One region of the Aurantiacibacter sp. MUD61 genome, then DNA from elsewhere that is predicted to be linked to it. Evidence: predicted binding sites of a transcription regulator. Region 1 holds the regulator's gene; each other region holds the start of a gene.
What was found. Region 1 encodes LexA, which represses DNA repair genes until DNA is damaged. Its sites were predicted from a motif close to GTTCCNCNCTTGTTCT; they were not measured.
Positions count from the first base shown of each region.

Region 2: O2N64_RS13790 (ATP-dependent helicase) is a predicted target of LexA. The motif match lies at 1,212-1,227, and genes of this name have one in related genera.
Region 3: recA (recombinase RecA) is a predicted target of LexA. The motif match lies at 2,733-2,748, and genes of this name have one in related genera.
Region 4: O2N64_RS12820 (putative DNA modification/repair radical SAM protein) is a predicted target of LexA. The motif match lies at 3,111-3,126, and genes of this name have one in related genera.

Region 1 covers NZ_CP115446.1:2,425,140-2,429,908, forward strand. Annotated here, with positions in the region: gene gltX (glutamate--tRNA ligase) at 1-11, opposite strand, end outside; gene O2N64_RS11640 (ComEC/Rec2 family competence protein) at 41-2,227, shown strand; gene lexA (transcriptional repressor LexA) at 2,326-2,988, opposite strand; gene O2N64_RS11650 (molybdopterin molybdotransferase MoeA) at 3,061-4,263, opposite strand; gene moaC (cyclic pyranopterin monophosphate synthase MoaC) at 4,260-4,739, opposite strand.
Region 2 covers NZ_CP115446.1:2,840,704-2,845,472, reverse strand. Annotated here, with positions in the region: gene O2N64_RS13790 (ATP-dependent helicase) at 1-1,172, opposite strand, end outside; gene O2N64_RS13785 (hypothetical protein) at 1,346-1,855, shown strand; gene rsmD (16S rRNA (guanine(966)-N(2))-methyltransferase RsmD) at 1,939-2,484, opposite strand; gene O2N64_RS13775 (pseudouridine synthase) at 2,481-3,242, opposite strand; gene O2N64_RS13770 (AmpG family muropeptide MFS transporter) at 3,341-4,769, shown strand, end outside.
Region 3 covers NZ_CP115446.1:2,876,214-2,880,982, reverse strand. Annotated here, with positions in the region: gene O2N64_RS13940 (DUF4139 domain-containing protein) at 1-1,040, shown strand, start outside; gene O2N64_RS13935 (DUF4139 domain-containing protein) at 1,052-2,686, shown strand; gene recA (recombinase RecA) at 2,844-3,911, shown strand; gene O2N64_RS13925 (class I SAM-dependent methyltransferase) at 4,070-4,769, shown strand, end outside.
Region 4 covers NZ_CP115446.1:2,650,776-2,655,544, reverse strand. Annotated here, with positions in the region: gene O2N64_RS12840 (hypothetical protein) at 1-718, opposite strand, end outside; gene O2N64_RS12835 (TerC family protein) at 715-1,515, opposite strand; gene O2N64_RS12830 (PilZ domain-containing protein) at 1,568-1,981, opposite strand; gene O2N64_RS12825 (carbonic anhydrase) at 2,157-2,894, opposite strand; gene O2N64_RS12820 (putative DNA modification/repair radical SAM protein) at 3,129-4,370, shown strand; gene O2N64_RS12815 (UdgX family uracil-DNA binding protein) at 4,367-4,769, shown strand, end outside.

The DNA.
Region 1 (4,769 bases):
GCGCTTGCCATAAGCCGTTGTTTCCTGTCCTGTATCTTTCATGGCAACGCGGCAGCCACCGCTGGTTCCGCTGGGGGACGATGAGCGCGATGTTGCGTTGCAGCAGACGCCTTGGCGAAAGCGCGCCTCTTTGTCCAGCTTGGCCGACGGTGCAGAGGCATTTCTTGCAGGTGCAGGCTTCGATCGCGGGCCGTGGATGGCGGTTGCCATGGCCTCCGGGATTGGCGCGTGGTTCGCTCTTCCCAGTACCGCAATGTGGGTTGCCGCTATTGCTGCCGGCCTCATGCTCCCCTTGGCTGGATTGGCGTGGTGGCGCGGGCGAGACGATCGCGTGCATCTGACCGGCGGCCTGCTCGGGATCGGCCTGCTATTCGCATTTGGCGTTGCGCTGATCTGGACGCGGTCCGAAATGGTCGGTGCCGAGGCCTTTGAAAGGCCGATGTTCGAAGAGATTGAAGGCCGCATTCTCGAGCGGATCGAACAACCCGCCCAGGACCGCGTCCGCCTGGTGCTCGCCATTCGCTCGCCGGATGATGGGGAAGCGGTCAAGATACGTATCAACGTGCCGATTGAAGACGCTGAAGATGCAATGGCCGAAGGCGCGCTCATCCGGGCACAGGTACGGTTGATGCCGCCGACGGCGCCCATGTTGCCGGGGAGCTATAACTTCGCTCGCACGGCCTGGTTTCAGGGCCTCGCCGCGACCGGAAGTGTGCAGGGCGACATTTCGATCATCGAACCAGCACGTGGGGATCAGGCGCCTATAGCGCAGCTACAGCGCGTACTATCCAATCATGTGCGGGGTGAATTGGGCGGCTCGGCGGGAAGTATTGCTGCGGCGTTTGCCAGCGGTGATCGCGGAGGGATTTCCGAAGCGGATGAAGATGCGATGCGCGACGCTGGGCTGACGCATCTTCTGTCTATCAGTGGGTTGCATGTGAGCGCGGTGATCGCAGCGGGGTATCTGATATCCATCAAGCTGCTCGCATTGTGGCCTTGGCTAACCTTGCGCGTGCGATTGCCGGTGGCCGCAGCGGGAATCGCGGCGCTTGCGGGGGTGGGGTATACCCTACTCACCGGCGCTGAGGTGCCGACGGTGCGTAGCTGCATTGCCGCTCTGCTGGTGCTAATCGCGCTTGCTCTGGGCCGGGAGCCACTGTCGCTCCGGATGGTAGCAGTCGCGGCGATGGCAGTGATGCTGGTCTGGCCCGAAAGCCTTGTCGGTCCGAGCTTCCAGATGAGCTTCTCGGCCGTCATCGCCATCATCGCATTGCATAACGCCGAGCCGGTGAAACGCTTTCTCGCACCAAGAGATGAGGGTAGGCTGACCTGGCTGTCTCGGCGCACGATCATGCTGCTCGTTACGGGGCTCGTGATCGAAATAGCACTGATGCCCGTGGTGCTTTTCCATTTTCACCGCGCGGGTGTGTACGGTGCACTCGCCAATGTGATCGCCATTCCGCTCGTCACTTTTATTTCCATGCCACTGATCGCGATTGCGCTTATCTTCGATGTCATCGGTGCTGGAGCGCCATTCTGGTGGCTGGTCGGCAAATCTCTCGACCTGCTAATTGGCATAGCCCATTTTACGGCCGATCAACCCGGCGCAGTCAAACTGATCCCACAGATGACCTTGGGCACTGTCCTGCTCTTTGTCGCTGGGGGTCTCTGGCTGGCGTTGTGGCGTGGCAGGGCGCGATTGCTTGGATTTGTGCCTGCTGCGATTGGTTGCATCGTCCTGGCGATCACACCCGTGCCAGATGTGTTGATTTCTGGCGACGGGCGCCACGTCGGCGTCACGGGAGAGGATGATCGCCTGCTGGTCCTGCGTGATACGAGAAGCAGCTTTACGCGCGACAATTTGCTTGAGCTTGCCGGGGTAGAGGGTGAACCACTGCCACTAGCTGAATGGCCGGGGGCGGAATGCAGTCGCGATTTCTGCGTGATTGCGCTCAATAGGGGCGGGCGTGACTGGCACATCTTGATGAGCCGAAGCCGCGATATCGTCGCCGAACGCGCCCTCGCTGCCGCTTGCGAGCGCGCTGATATCGTCATCGCCGATCGCTGGTTACCCCGAAGCTGCGAGCCGCGCTGGCTGAAGGCGGATGGCCGGATGTTGAGCGCGACCGGAGGGCTTGCCATCAACCTTGGTGACGAAAGCTATCGCTCGGTTGCCCAAAGCGAAGGTGATCATGGCTGGTGGCGCGGCAGGCGGGAAGAGGACTGACCCGCTCCGCGTCTGCTCAATGCGCGAGACTCCAAAGAGAAAACGCCGCGCTGTCCCGGAGACTGCGCGGCGCTTCCTCTGGAATGCAAAAACTAAATCTAGTGGTAGCGGCGCAGCAGTCCGGCAAGCTTGCCTTGCACTTCGACCTGACTGTCAGCGTAAACCTGCGGATCGTAAGAGGAATTCGCCGGATCGAGCCGAATGCTGCTGCCTTCATGGAAGAGATACTTCAGCGTTGCTTCCTCACCATTGACGAGTGCAACCACGATATCTCCATCACGCGCAGTATTGCCCTTCTTCACGAGAGCGTAATCGCCGTCGAAGATGCCGGCCTCGATCATAGAGTCGCCGGAAACTTCCAGAGCGTAATGCTCGCCAGAGCCGAGCAAAGCTGCGGGAACCGGAAGGGACTGGCTGTCTTCCAGCGCCTCGATCGGAACACCTGCGGCGATGCGGCCGTGCAGAGGGATTTCGATCACGTCATTGGCGGGCGCAGGCGCGGAAGCAGGCGGCGTTGTGGCCTTGGCGACCGCATCATTCGCAACGTTGTCCGGCATTTTGACGACTTCGAGCGCACGGGCGCGGTTGGGAAGCCTGCGGATAAAGCCACGCTCTTCCAAAGCCGAAATCAGGCGGTGAACACCCGATTTGCTCTTCAGATCGAGCGCCTCTTTCATCTCTTCAAAGCTGGGCGAAATGCCCGCCTCTTCCAGACGACGATTGATGAATAACAGCAATTCATGTTGCTTCGCGGTCAGCATGCGCTTGTCCCTCACTCAAATGTTCCACATCGGGAACGAATAAAGAACAATTATGAAACAGAATTGCTGAAGTCAAGCGATACCGCCATTTTCGAGCAAATAGGCTTTAACCGGTGTTCCCACCTCTTGGGGGCCAGACCCTTCCGGTCGCTCGATGAGGGCATTGGCGGCTGCAAGTGCGCGCAGGGCGCTGCTGTCATTCTCGTTCACCGGGGTGATCTCGCCGCCTGCTAGGTGCGCGCGAACGAACTCGCGCCTGTCACCCACCGGCGGCAGCTTCGCCGTAAGTTTCGCCATGACGGTCGTGGGTAATGATGCGGATGGCCCAGCGAGGCGGCGGAGCAGCGGTAGCAAGAACAAATAGCCGGTAACGAAACTCGAGACCGGATTACCTGGCAGGCCAAGGATGATAGTCTTGCCTTTGCGCGCGACCATCAACGGCTTTCCCGGCTTCATCGCAACACGCCAGAAGTCCAGCGTGGCGCCCCAGTCTTCGAGGGCGGGACGCACGAGGTCGTGATCGCCGACAGAAGCGCCGCCGCAGGTAACGATCACATCCGCCTCGGTTTGATCGAATGCGGCGATGAGTTGCGCCTTATCGTCGGCGATCGGTCCGATCACCTTACATTGGGAAGCATAGGGCGCGGCCATCGCGGCGAGCATGGGGCCATTTGTGGCGGGGATTTGGTGATCTGCGGACTCCAAGGGGTCTGCTGCAAGCTCGTCGCCGCATTCGATAATTGTGATCTGCGGCAATTTCCCTGCGTTGATTGTCGAATGTCCCCCAGCTAGCGCAACGGCAATCTGCGCGGGACCGATCCGCGTTCCTGATTTAAGAAGCGCATCGCCTTTGCGGAAATCGAAGCCTTGCTTGCGAACGTATTGCGGGCTGGCTGAGTGACTATCCGTCACTGACAGAGTGTCGCCTTCGCGGTGCGCGTGCTCCTGCAAAAGCACCGCGCCGCCGGCGTCCGGCATGTGCGCGCCGGTTGAGATACGTATCGCCTCTCCATGCTTCAGCGAGCCTGCAAATGGATGACCCGCGGCGCTTTCACCAATGATGCGCCACGGTCCCGCCAGATCGTCTGCACGAATGGCATAACCATCCATTGCGGAAAGATCTGCCGCCGGATTTTCGCGTAAAGAACACAGATTGTCGGCAAGATAGCGGCCCGCTGCCGTGGATACGGGAAATATTTCGGATTCCAGCGGCTCAGCAAGCTCAAGAAGTCGCTTTTGCGCTTCCTCCAAGGGAATCGGCGGGGGAGGGCTCACCTTGCCTCGCTCGCGTGCCAGTCACCGCTCTTGCCCCCGGTCTTCGACAGCAGCCGCACCTGCTCGATCACCATGCCTTTTTCGAGCGCTTTAGCCATGTCGTAAAGTGTCAGGAGTGCGATGGAAGCTGCTGTAAGCGCTTCCATTTCAACGCCGGTCTTGCCAGAAAGGCGCGCGGTCGCAGTGACCGCAATGCTCTCTTCATGAAAGGCAAAGTCGATTGTGACGCTGTCCAGCGGAAGCGGATGGCAGAGCGGGATGAGATCAGCGGTCTTTTTCGCCGCCATAATTCCGGCAATCCGCGCAGTGCCCAGCACATCGCCCTTGGGCGTGTTACCTTCACTAATGGTAGCGATTGTACTGGCTGAAGCGCGCAAAAAGCCCGCAGCAGTTGCGCTCCGCTCGGTCACTTGCTTGGCGCCGACATCGACCATGCGCGCCGCGCCGTCATCATCCAGATGGGTAAGCTCAGACATGGCAGGCGACCTATCGCAGATCGCCCGCCA
Region 2 (4,769 bases), 420 kb from region 1:
TCCGCGCGCTCGTAAAAGCGGAAGCCGCCGACGATGCGGTAATTCAGGCCAATCTGGATAAAGCGGTCTTCAAACTCGCGGGTCTGGTATTGCGCGCGGACGAGGATAGCGACCTGATCGAGGCTGAGGCCTTCACGCTCCAACCGTTCAATCTCTTCGCCCACCCGGCGCGCTTCTTCGGGCGCATCCCACACGCCGATGACGCGCACTTTCGGGCCCTCGGGTAGCTCGGTCCACAGCGTCTTGCCGAGCCGCTGGCTGTTCGCTTCGATCAGCCCGCTCGCGGCGGCGAGAATCTGCGGGGTGGAGCGATAGTTCTGCTCCAGCTTGACCACTTTCGCGCCGGGAAAATCCTTGTCGAAGCGCAGGATATTGGCGACTTCCGCCCCGCGCCATGAGTAGATCGACTGGTCGTCATCCCCCACCACGCAGATATTCTTGCGTGTCTGCGCTATTAGCCGCAGCCAGAGGTACTGGACGGCGTTGGTGTCCTGATACTCATCCACCAGCACATATTTGAAGCGCTTCTGATACTGCTCCAGCACATCGCGATGCTTGCGGAAGATATTGAGCATATGCAGCAGCAGATCGCCGAAATCGCAGGCGTTAAGGCTCTGCAAGCGCGCCTGGTAGAGGCGGTACATCTCCTGCCCCTTGCCATTGGCATAGCTCTCATTGTCGACCGGCGTCAGATCACCGGGGTTGAGCCCGCGGTTCTTCCAGCTGTCGATGAGCCCGGCCAGCTGGCGAGGGGGCCAGCGCTTTTCGTCAATGTCATTCTCTCGGATCATTGCCTTAAGCAGGCGCAGCTGATCGTCCGTATCGATGATCGTGTAATTGCTTTTCAGGTCGACCAGTTCGGCGTGGCGCCGCAGCATCTTCGCGCCGATGGAGTGAAAAGTGCCGAGCCACGGCATGCCTTCCAGCGCGCCGCCCGTCAGCTTGCCTACGCGCTCCCGCATTTCGCGCGCCGCCTTGTTGGTGAAAGTAACGCACAGGATTTCGGAGGGCCACGCCAGCCGCTCCCGCACGATATGGGCGAGACGGTGCGTCAGCGCCGCAGTCTTGCCCGTGCCCGCACCTGCCAGCATCAAAACCGGCCCTTCGGTGGTCATCACGGCTTCACGCTGCGGCGCGTTCAGATGGCCGAGCCATTCGGGCACGCTTTGCAGGTCGACAGGATCGGTAGTGGCGGGGGGGCTATTCACCGGTGAACAGTTAGGGAACGGAGGCCAAACGTGCAAGCGCAGCGGCCAATGGAGGAACCAATTTTTTTCGGAACCGACAGGGTTTGCAGTCCATTGGTCTGGCGTACGGGAAACCGAAAAAGTTGAAGGAATTCATAATGAAAAAGCTAGCTCTTGCAGCCGCAACCGCGCTTACCATGACTGCCGCACCGGCGATGGCACAGGATTACGCCGACGATGGAACGACGATGCAGTCCTATGCCCATCTCAATGATCTGAACGAAGAACAGCGCGCCGAGCGTGAGACGTGGACCATCGAACTGCGCGACTACTACGATGGTCTCGAAGCCGAAGAGCGCGAGACCTGGTGGTATCTCGACGATATGCAGCGCATGATGATCGTGCGCATGGATGACGATGCGCAGATGAGCCAGTGGAGTACTTACAAGGCGCAGTATGACAACCAGTACCTGCGCATGCGCAGCGGCGACGTAGAATACGTCCGCAGTGCAATGGTGCAGGATGCGCCGATGCCGCGTTCCGCGCATGATGGGGATTACCCCGTCTGTGAAAGCGATGCGGACGATCATTGTGTGAACGCATGGGCCGCAGGTCAGCGTGGTCCGGGTGTCGACCGCCCGCTCCAGTACTGGCCGGGTGAATCCTAATCAAAACGCGCTGAGGGGCTAAGTCCCGCGAGGCAACAGGATAGGGGCCGTTCTTTCGGGAGCGGCCCTTTTCTATGCGCGGTCTATTCGGGAAGTTTCAGGAATATGAGTTTCGCCGCGCCCACCTTGCGCTCGGACTCTACTTCCATCCGGCGGATATTGGCATCTTCCTTTGCGCCGACTTCCAGCGTGACCCATGTCGCAGGGCCGATCCAGCCGAGCCGCACGAGCCTGTCGATCGCCACCGCGCCAGCGCCGCTCTTGTACGGCGGATCGAGCATGATGAGGTCGAGTGGCGTCTTCGGCGGGCCGAGCGAAAGAACCGATCCGGCGACCACATCCGATTGCTGCTGCGCCTTCAGGGCGGCGATATTGGCCCTCAGCGCACGGATCGCGGCGGCATCCTGCTCGACGAACAGGCAATGCTGTGCGCCGCGGCTGAGCGCCTCCAGCCCCAGCGCGCCGGAGCCTGCGAAGAGGTCTGCGATCCGTAGATCGGCAAAGCTGCCGAGGCGGCTCGTCAGCATGGAGAAAAGCGTTTCGCGCGTGCGGTCCGCCGTTGGACGTGTGGCATCGCCTTGCGGAGCCTTGAGCGGACGCCGCTTCCATTCCCCGGCAATGATCCTCACGCATCACCCCGCTTGATCGACGTGCGGAAGCGCTCGACATCTTCCTTGCGGATTTCGACTGCGCCGCCGCGCGGCAGGTCTGCAAGGCCAAACGGGCCGTAGGCGGTGCGGATGAGGCGGCTGACTTCCAGGCCGAAGTGTTCGAGAACGCGGCGAACTTCGCGGTTCTTGCCTTCGGTCAGCGTCAGCTCGATCCACTGGTTGCGACCGGTGCGGCGTTCCAGATTGGCGTCGATCCGGTCATACCGCATGCCTTCGATCTCGGTGCCCTCCATCAGCGTTTCGAGCTGTTCCTGCGTGATCTCGCCGAATGTGCGGGCGCGGTAGGTGCGCGGAATTTCCGAAGAGGGTAGCTCCAGCAGCCGCTTGAATTCGCCATCATTGGTCAACAGCAGCAGGCCCTCGGTATTCATGTCCAGCCGGCCAACCGGCATCAGGCGGGGCGTGTTCTTGGGCAGCGCGTTGCGCAGCGCATCGTAAATCGTCGGCCGCCCGGAAAAATCGCGCTCCGCCGTCAACAGGCCGGTGGGCTTGTGAAAAGCGAAAAGCCGAGTGCGCTCGGGCTTGGCGACGGGCTTTCCATCCACCGTCACACCTTTCAGCGTTGTGAGGAAGGTCGCGGGGGTCGTTACGAACTCATCCCCGATCTTGATCCGGCGCGCTTCGATCATCCGCTCGATCTCCCGGCGGCTGGCGACACCTGCGCGGGCGAGCAGTTTGGCGATACGATCGCCTTCGGGGCGTGGTTCTTTTGACATGCGCCAAGCCTTTAGGCGTTGAGAGGCTGTTCATCCAGCCTTCCATTGCGATCAATTACAGCTAAGCGTGCTGAGAACGACAACCGGAGAGTGCCTGCATGGCTGAAGCCGCCGCTGAAACGACTAAAAAGACCAAGCCCGGCTGGGGGACGCTGTTTCGCTCGCTGAGGAATCCGAAGAGTGGTTACACCGCGCTGTTCGGCTTTGCGAGCGGCCTTCCGTTCTCGCTGTTTCTCGGCACGCTCTATGCATGGTTGTCCGAAGCAGAGGTGGAGCTGGAGACGATGGGCGTCTTCTCGCTCATCGGGCTGGCCTATGCCTTCCAATTCCTCTGGTCGCCGCTGATCGACAAGGTTTCGATCCCCGGTTTTTCCAATCTGGGGCGCCGCAAGCAGTGGATCGTGCCGGCGCAAATCCTGCTTGGCGTTATCCTGATTGCGCTCAGCCTCTCAAACCCGACCAACGAGGCGATCGGCTGGTTCAGCCTGCTCGCCGGGATCGGAGCACTCGCCAGCGCGACGCAGGACATCGCAATCAATGCCTGGCGTATCGACGTGGCCGATGAAGAGGCGACCCTCGATATCCTCTCGACAGTCTACCAGATGGGTTACCGGCTGGCGGCGCTGGTCGGCGGGGCGCTTGGTCTTATCATCGCTGCGCGCATCGGCTGGCCGCAGACCTACCTCATCATGGGCGGCATTCTGCTCGCTATCGGCATCATCGGGCTTTGGGCTCCCGATACCAAGGTGACCGAAGCGGGCGAAGGCGAACCGGATGAGCTCCTTCTAAGCCTCCAAAAGAAGGGCGAAATAAATCCTTCGCTGCGCGCAAAGGCGCTTGGCGCGGTTGGCCTGCTGTGGGCGGTTGCCATCGGCACGGTGCTGACCTTCATGTATATGTCGCTTGCCTACGCGCCCGAAGATCGCCCGAATCCGACCGACTTTACCGTCAATTTCGGACCGTGGATCATCGTTGCGACAGTTGTGATCCCGGCGTTTATTGCTGGCTGGCTCGCTTCCCAGAAGAACAAGGGGGAGAATGTCCTCACCGAGGATATCCCGCGCGATGCAGGCAATTCCTACGCCATCGACCATCTGTATCGTGCGCTGGTGATGCCGCTGGTGGAGTTCGTCGGCCGCATGGGCTGGTCGCTGGTGCTGATCCTGTCGCTGGTGCTGACGTACCGAATTTGTGACGCGATCTGGGGCACGTTTGCCTATCCGTTCTATCTCGGCGAGCTCAATTACACGAATGACGAGGTCGCTTTCGCGTCCAAGTTCTTCGGTGTCGGCGCAATTATCGCAGGCCTCGCGCTCGGCGGGTACATGCTCACCGTGGTGGGCCGGATGGCGACGCTTACCTTTGGCGCGCTGATCGCTGCGCTCACCAACCTGCTTTACGCCGACATGGCCATTGGCGGCGCGAATATGCAGGCGGCGAGCGATGCGATCTACTTCACCAATCTTATTGAGTTCATGGCACCCTTCGGTTCGGAAGGCCTTCCGCGGCTGACTTTCACCATCATGT
Region 3 (4,769 bases), 450 kb from region 1:
GCGATGACGGGCTGCCGGTGCGCGTGGTGTTCGATGAAGTCCCTTCAAATCTGCGCGCGCGGCCGACGCTTTCGGTCACGCTGAACAGCAATCGCGGAGGCAATCGTCCGGCATCGATCCGCTACCTATCTCCCGGCCTTGATTGGAGTTCGGACTATGTCGCGCTCTATGACGAGCAGGCCGATATCGTCGATATGCAGGGCTGGGTGACGCTCACCAACAACACCGGCACCACGTTCTACAATGCCGACACGCTGCTGGTGGCCGGCAATCCCAATGGCAGTGGCAACGGCCCGCGACGCGACATGGTGCGTCCTGGCACTGAAACTGCTGACCGCGAGCGGCTGGGTGATTTCTATCTCTATCCGATCGAAGGCCGCACCACGATTGCCAATGCGCAGACAAAGCAAGTGAGCTTCCTCGATGTGCAAGGCGTGCCTGCTCGCCGCACTTATGCGATCGGCTCGGGCTGGTTGCAGAGCGACAATGATTTCCGCCCGGTCAGCAGCGCGATCAGCTTCAGTTCCAGCAGCGATGGCGGGCTGGGCGATGCGTTGCCCGCAGGTACGGTGCGCTTTTACCAGCGCGATGCGCAGGGGAACCCCCAGTTCATTGGTGAAAACCAAATCGGCCATACGCCGATGGGCAGCATGCTCTCGCTGGTGACAGGCGATGCCTTTGACGTGTTCATGCAGGCCGAAGTCGAAGACCGCGAAGTCATCACGCCCGCTGAATATGAACGCAGTGCGCGATACCGTGTCTATGAAGACGGCGAATTGGTGCGCGAAGTCGAGGTCGATCGCACGGTCGATTATTACCGCACCACCATGCGTTATACGTTCACCAACGCGAAGCCCGAAGCAGTCACGGTGCAGCTCACACAAGGCGGTCTCGATCGCGGCTGGTGGGCGCGTGATTTCCGCATCGTTTCCGAAGATGTCGAAGGCGAGCAGCTCAATTACGGCACACGCCGCTATCAGGTGAGAGTGCCCGCCAATGGCGAGCGGGTGGTTCGCGTAACTTACGAATCGCGCTTCTGAGGGGCAGGGCCGTGCGGCACTTTCCCCTTCTGCTGTGCGTTAGCGCGCTTGGCCTTGCCCTGCCTGCTCACGCGCAGGAGCGGCGGGTCGTGGAGGCGTCTGCCCCGCAGGATCTCGCCGTCACCGTCTATCGCGATCCCAATCGCAGCCCGTGGCGGCAGATGAACCGCAACAATCCGCGCGGTTTCGCCATGATCAGCGAAACCCGAACGGTTACGCTCCCGCCGGGTGAAACGACCATCCGTTTCGATGGCGTCTCCGAAGGCATGGTGGCGGTCAGTGCGATTGTCACGGGCCTGCCCGGTGGCACGATCGAGAAGAACCGCAACGCCGACCTGCTCAGCCCGGCCGCGCTTGTCGATGGGACGCTGGGCAACCGTGTGACGATTACGCGCACCAATCCCGCGACGGGAGAAGCGGAGAGCGAGGATGCTATCGTGCGCACCCGCGCCGATGGCGGCCTCGTGCTGCAAACGGAGCAGGGATATGAGGCGGTGCGCTGTTCCGGCCTCAACGAAGGCCTGAGCTTTGACGACATACCGGGCGGGCTTTCGGCCAATCCGGTGTTCACTATCGATACGGCGAGCGATGCGGGCGGCACCTATACGGTTACGCTGTCCTATCTTTCATGGGGCTTCGACTGGCAGGCGAATTACGTCACCACTCTTGAGGATGGCGGCGATACGGACGACGTACGCTTCGATATTTCCAGCTGGCTGACCATTCTCAACGATAACGGCCAGAGCTTCGAGAACGCAGAGCTGATGGCGGTTGCTGGCTCGCTCAATATCGTCAGTAATTTCTCCCAGCTTGCGAGGCCGCCGCGCGCAAGGCCTCTGCAGTTGACCTGCTGGCCGCGCGGCAGCACCGCGACAGGCATTCCGGTGCCGAATTACGAGTTTGACGAATCCGACTATGATCAGCGCATCGTCGTAACTGGCGCGCGCGTGTCGGAAGACAGCATGATGGCTCTGGCGCCGCCGCCTCCTCCTCCGCCACCACCCCCACCACCGCCACCGGTTATGGCTGGCGAGGAAAATCTCGGCGATCTGAAGCTCTATCGCATACCGGTCCGGATGGACGTGAATGCGCAGGGGCTGAAACAGGTGCTGTTCCTGCAGGAGGAGGGTGTCGAAGGCGAGCTCGCTTATGAAGTGACCTGTTACCCCTGGGCATCGCAGGATGCGCCGCGCCCTGCCGAGCTGCTGCTGGAAACGGTGAATGATGAAGATCACGGCCTTGGCGTGGCGCTGCCATCGGGCGAAGCATCCGTGTTTGAGGAATCCTCGCAGGGCGAGCTTTGGATCCGCGATGTGAACCTGCGCGATTTCGCGTCGGGCCAGGATGTCGAGCTACCGATGGGCAATAGCAATCAGGTGTTTGGCACCTGCACCTATCTGGGTGATCGATCGCAGCAGGGCTGGAATACGCGCTGGGCTGACATGACACTCGAACTTACGAATGCCAATCCGGAGGCAGTGACGGTGCGGGTGCAAATGGGTTCGCCGCTCCAATGGGAAATCCGCGGGCAGCGGGCCGGAGTGCGCGATGGTCAGCGATTCGTCGAAATACGTGTTCCGGCTAATGGTGCGCGTACTGTTGAGTGGGAAACGCGCGTTCCCCAACCCGACGAAGAAGAGAGCTGAATCGCGCGGTTTTCCGCCATCGTGGCTGCTTTTTCAGAAAAATTGCGTTCCACTCTTGTTCTCATGGAACAAAATGGGTACAAGCTGTTTCCATCACAGCACAAAGGGCGGTTGAAAAGACTGTAACCGGCCCTAGCGAACTGACGGAGGCCGTGTCATGGCGAATGCAAACCTGAAGCTGGTTGAAAAGGAATCCAACGTGGACCGTCAGAAGGCGCTAGACGCCGCACTCGCGCAGATCGATCGCGCATTTGGCAAAGGCTCGGCAATGAAGCTGGGCAGCAAGGAAGCGATGGAGGTGGAGGCGATCTCCACCGGCTCGCTGGGACTTGATATTGCGCTTGGCATCGGCGGCCTGCCCAAAGGCCGCGTCATCGAAGTTTACGGTCCGGAAAGCTCGGGCAAGACCACTCTTGCGCTGCATGCGATTGCAGAGGCCCAGAAAGCAGGCGGTACCGCCGCTTTTGTCGATGCAGAGCACGCTCTCGATCCGGTCTATGCCAAGAAGCTGGGCGTCGACATTGACGAGCTGATTGTCTCGCAGCCCGACACCGGAGAACAGGCGCTCGAAATCACCGACACGCTGGTCCGCTCCAATGCGGTGGACATTCTGGTGGTGGACTCGGTTGCCGCTCTCGTGCCGCGCGCTGAAATCGAAGGTGAGATGGGTGACAGCCACGTGGGTCTTCAGGCTCGCCTCATGTCGCAATCGCTGCGCAAGCTGACCGGCTCGATCAACAAGTCGAAGTGCATGGTGATTTTCATCAACCAGCTGCGCATGAAGATCGGCGTGATGTACGGTAACCCGGAAACGACCACCGGCGGTAATGCGCTCAAGTTCTACGCTTCGGTTCGCCTCGACATTCGCCGCACCGGCCAGATCAAGGATCGCGATGAAGTGATCGGCAACTCGACCCGCGTGAAGGTGGTGAAGAACAAGGTTGCTCCGCCATTCAAGCAGGTCGAATTCGACATCATGTACGGCGAAGGTATTTCGAAGATTGGCGAAATCCTCGATCTCGGCGTGAAAGCCGGCATCGTGGAGAAGTCCGGCTCCTGGTTTAGCTACGACAGCGTCCGCATCGGGCAGGGCCGTGAGAATGCCAAGACCTTCCTGAAGGAAAACACAGAGATGTGCGCCAAGTTGGAAGCCGCCATTCGCGGTAAAACCGACGAGGTCGCCGAGGAGATGATGACGGGTCCGGACGCGGAATCCGACGACTGATCCTCAAGAAGGTGGGCAGCGCGAGTTTAGTCGCCTGGACAGTGTAACACCTGTCACACCTTGCGAAACCGGAGCCGGCAAAGGCGGACCCCCATCCGCCAGAGCCGGCTTCTTCGCGTCTGCTGTTCTACGATAGCAAAGCCTGCTAGCGGAGGCCCATGACAGACAAGAGCGAATGGCAGGGGCGCGTGGGCGAAAGCTGGGCCGCCGAATACCGCCGTACCGATCGCAGCTTTACGATGCTCACCGAGCACTTGCTTGCGCAAACTCGCGGAATCGATGCGCGCCATATGCTCGACATAGGCTGCGGTGCAGGCGAGCTTTCGCTAGCCATCGCACGCGGCCGTAGTGACGCGACGGTCATGGGGGTGGACATCTCACCTGATCTCATCGAAATCGCCCAAGAGCGCGGCAAGGACTTGCCCAATTGCTCATTCTCCTGTGCCGATGCCAGCGATTGGATCGGAGACAAGCGGGCCAATCTCATCGTGTCGCGCCACGGCGTCATGTTCTTCGATGACCCCGTGGCCGCATTCGCCAATATTGGCGATCAGGCGGAAAGTGGCGGGAGGCTGCTGTTCTCCTGCTTCCGCGACGTCTCCGAAAACCCCTTCTTCCACGAAATCCAGCGATTGCTACCCCCGTCGGATCAGAAACCGGATCCACGCGCTCCAGGTCCCTTTGCTTTCGCCGATCGCTCCTATGTCGAATCCATTCTGGCTCGGTCGAATTGGGAAGACATCTCTGTCGAACGCTTCGATTTCCCGATGATTGCCGGCGTTGGCGAAAGCCCCGTAGAAGATGCGGTCAGCTACTTCGCCCGCATTGGCCCCGCAGCACGAGCGGCCCGCGAAATGG
Region 4 (4,769 bases), 230 kb from region 1:
TCAGGATGCGAAGCTCCGGATCGGAGTCGAGCACTGCCTTGATATTCTCTGCTTGCGAAAGCTCGCGGTAGTTGCGGATATCGATGTTCGGATCTGCACCAAAGGCTGCGCGCTGTTCCGGAGTAATCTCGTAGCCGATCAAGGTGTAGCCAGCCACTTCGGCTTGTCGCGCGAGATCGCCGAAAACCGGTTCCATTGTGTAGAATCCAGTGACCGCATTTCCGACCGGGGCACCGTCGACGAGCAGCGGCCCACAATGTAATCCTGAGCAAAACGTCTCCGCCGCAAAATGCGTGAAACCCACATCACGCAGCGCGAGCATCAAATCGTGAGTAAACGCCCGCTGGCGAGGCGAATGATGTGCCTCGTTGATGATCACCACGCGTGCACTCTCAGCACTACGAACGATTTCCTCTATGGCTGGCAATGCTTGCAGGCCCGAGAGGTCAGGTAACGATCCGCTTGGTGGGTCCACTCCTCGCACCCAAAGTTCATTTGCTGTCGCCAGATCACCGCTAAACGACCAGTACTGCGCCCCCGTACGGCTCGCTTGCGGGTCAGCCTCCATCACTTCTTCAAGCAATACCAAGGCAGGCATAAGGTCGTCTTGAAGCGTTAATCGAAGGACATCATTCAAAGTCGGCGGCGGCGTTGCTTGCGCCAACACAAGTGGCGCGAAAGCCAAAAGGGCTATCGAACGGGCCAGCTTGCGTTTCAAGTCTCCGCCGCCAGCTTCTCACGCTTGTTCCGCTGAACCATGTTGAGAATTTCCACTCCGACGGAAAAGCCCATCGCGACGTAGATGTAGCCCTTGGGGACGTGGAAGCCGAAACCGTCGGCGATCAGGACGACGCCGATCATCACGAGGAAGGCGAGGGCGAGCATCACCAGCGTCGGGTTTTTTTCGATAAAACGGGCGAGGGGATCGGCGGCGACCATCATCACACCAACGGTGAAAACCACGGCAGCGACCATGATGGGGATTTCGTCCGTCATGCCCACCGCGGTGAGGATCGAATCGACCGAGAACACAAGGTCGATCGCCACGATCTGCGCGATGACCGCTCCGAAAGTGGCAGTCGCGGCCTTGGCCATGTCCGGCGTCTTGTCGAGAATGTCGCCCGAATTGTCCTCCGGCTCCATCGAGTGGTGGATTTCCTTGGTCGCCTTCCACAGCAGGAACAGGCCACCCGCCAGCAGGATCAGGTCGCGCCCGCTGAATGCGGTTTCGAAACTCGGTTCGCCATAGTCATTCGGCGCGCCTGTAATGCCAAGGTCGAACAAGGGCTCCTGCAATGTCACGATCCAGCCGATCAGCATCAGCAGCCCGATGCGCATGATCAGAGCCAGCGCCAGGCCGATGCGCCGCGCCTTGCTTTGCTGGTGCTCGGGCAGCTTGTTGGACAGGATGGCGATGAAGATGAGGTTGTCGACGCCGAGGATGACCTCCAGCGCGATCAGGGTGAGCAATGCCAGCCATGCGGCGGGATCGGAAAGCAGCGCCATGATATCCATGCCACCGCAATGTCACAGGGCGAAGCTTGGTTCCAGCTTCACCGACTCGCGATCAACAAAATAGCATGGGTTTTCCGCCGTTATTCGGCTTGGAGCCGTCAGGCACGGAGGGACCAGCGCCGCTGTCAGCGTTATGCACCAGCCTGGGGCCGGAGGGCGCCTCCTCGATAGTCTTTTCGAGCATTTTGAGAGGGATGGGCGCTTCGAACTGCACGCCGCACATGCCGGGCTTCGACCAGGTGATGAACCCGTATGCCTCGCCATAGGGCCAGTCGAGGATCACCGCGCAGCCCTTTCCCGGAGGTTTCTCCGCCGTGATCCGCGCGCCGTGCTCCGAGATATCGAACAGGCGCCCGGGCACATTGCCGCTGGGGTTGAGGATAAGGACCATGCAATCGACACGGGTTCGGGGGCTGGCGCGGCGTTCTGTAACTGGCTTTTGTGTCTCGCGCGCAAACAGCTTCATGGCATGCCCCGTTCTCGTGGTTGCATCATGCGATGCTCTGCGCTGGTTAAACCGGACCTAAGAAACAGGGTTAGGATGAAGTTAAGCACGAATGCGTGGCCGCAGAATCGTGAGCAAAAACAAAAAGGGCACGCCTCCGCAGAGACGCGCCCGTTTCGTTAGATCACTCTAAAATTTAGTCTTCCGGCGCAATGACCAGTCGATTGCCCTGCGGTTGCAGCGAACGTGCGGTCGGGCCGAGCGAGGCATACATAGCGCGGATTTGCTCGACGCTGGCGGTCATGGTTTCATCGGCCACGTGCCAGTTCACACCCTCGCTGCACGGCGGGGTGGTGAGTGAGCCCATGTAGCGGAACACGTTCAGATCATCGGGCACCATGTCATTCACATCGAAACTGACATCCATGCCATTGTGCACATCGTTGTCGCCCAGATGCGGCATGATGGCGGCGAGTGCGGGGTTGGCTTCGCCTTCTTCGAACATCACGCCCAGAACGCCGAGGCGACCATCGTCAGTGGCGTGTACGAAGTGTGCAACCAGCGGCTGACGCTCACCATCGATGGAGTGCTCGGCCGGGGTGTGAAAGTGGACCTGGATCAGGTTGAACTCGATGCCGCCCGAAGTCATGCCCATGCCTTCGGGGAAATTTACCTGCACCTTCTCTTCGCCCAGAGCCATTGTGCCAGTGGTGCTGCCGAAATTGGTCGTCAATGCGATATCGCCGCGCGCATTGGGAGCGCCAAGATCGATCGGCGACTGGTTGAGGCCGGCATCGCACATGCCGTAATCGCTATTGATCAGCGACCAGCGTTCGTCATCGACACCATCGCCGAAATTCCAGTCCTTCTCCTGCGCCATTGCAGGGATAGCCATCAGTGCGGCTACGGCGGTGTAAGCAAGAAGTTTCATCATTCTCTCCAACTCTGTTGCGAGGGGAGGAATTTTTTCTCTGCCCCTCTCACTGGGGGCGGTGCCCCGTTCAGCTGCGTCCGACATCACGAGCATGGCTCGCCAGAGGGGCCCGGTACGCGCGCATCGCTTGGGCGACACGCTTGCCCATACAATTCGGACGGCGGGCAATGGTTCCGACGCTGGGGATGCGGGAAAGGTCTTGGCGAATCCGGCGTAAGAACATATAAGGAACAAATGCCCGCACTCGACACTATTCAGAAGCTCGAAATCCTCGCCGATGCGGCGAAGTATGATGCTTCCTGCGCGTCTTCGGGAACGGCGGAGCGCAACAGCAAGAATGGCAAGGGGATCGGATCGACCGAGGGGATGGGCATCTGCCACGCCTATGCGCCCGATGGCCGTTGTATCTCGCTTTTGAAGATCCTGCTGACCAATCACTGCATTTTCGATTGCCACTACTGCGTGAACCGCAAGAGCTCGAACGTGCGCCGCGCGCGCTTCACCCCGCGTGAGGTCGCGGACCTGACGATCACTTTCTACCGCCGCAATTATATCGAGGGGCTGTTTCTCTCCTCCGGCATCATCAAGAGCTCCAACCACACGATGGAGGAGATGGTCGAATGCGCGCGTATCCTGCGCGATGAATACGACTTTCGCGGCTATATCCATTTGAAGACGATTCCAGAGGCCGATCCGCAGCTGGTGCATCAGGCGGGGCTCTATGCCGACCGCGTCTCGATCAATGTCGAGCTGCCGACCGATGCCGGGCTCACTCGCCTCGCGCCCGACAAGGACAGCCGCCAGATCGAAGGCGCGATGGGCGGGGTCAAGATGGCGATTCGGCAGGCGAAGGATGAGAAAAAGCGCTTCAAACACGCACCGCGCTTTGCGCCGGGTGGCCAGTCGACGCAGATGATCGTCGGTGCCGATGCCGCGACCGACAGCGATATCGTGGGCAAGGCGAGCCGCCTGTATGACAGTTTCAAGCTGCGACGCGTCTATTACAGTGCCTTCTCGCCCATTCCCGATGCCAGCGCCGTGCTGCCGCTGAAGCGCCCGCCGCTGATGCGCGAGCACCGGCTGTACCAGTCGGACTGGCTGATGCGATTCTACGGTTTCGCGCCCAAGGAAGTGATGCAGGCGACCGAGGCGGATGGGAATTTGCCGCTCGATATCGATCCGAAACTCGCCTGGGCGCTCAAATTCCGCGACAGCTTCCCGGTCGACGTCAACCGCGCCTCGAAAGAGCAGCTGCTGCGCGTGCCGGGCCTGGGAACACGCGCCGTCGGGCAAATTCTGGCGTCACGACGTCACCGCACGCTGCGGCTGGACGATGTGGCGAAGCTCACCGTCTCGATCACCAAGGTACGGCCCTTCATCTGCACGGTGGACTGGCGGCCGCTCACCCTGACCGACCGCGCCGATTTGCGCGCGCTGCTGGCTCCGAAGCAGGAGCAGCTGGAGCTGTTCGGATGACCGCGCTCCAGCACGTGAAACTCGGCACCTATTACGTGGTCAACATGCCAAGCCATGACGATTTTGCTTTCTGGCGGGAGCGGGCGCGGTCGCTTGTCCAGTGCGATGTGCCGCCCGACCGGGTGGCATGGGTGGAGCCGGGCGGTACCGGATCGTTGTTTTCTCACGGTGACCGGCGGATGCCTGTGCCCGAAGACCCGAACCGCATGGTGCGCGCGAGCAAGCGCTTCGTGAGCCTCGCCAAAACCGCGATCCACCACTCGGACCCGGAGCGTTTCGCGCTGCTCTATCGCCTGCTGTGGCGGCTCCAGTCCAACCCGCGGATGATGGAGGACAAGGCCGATCCCGATATCCGCCGGGTGGAGGAACTCGATAAGGCAGTGCGGCGCGATGCGCACA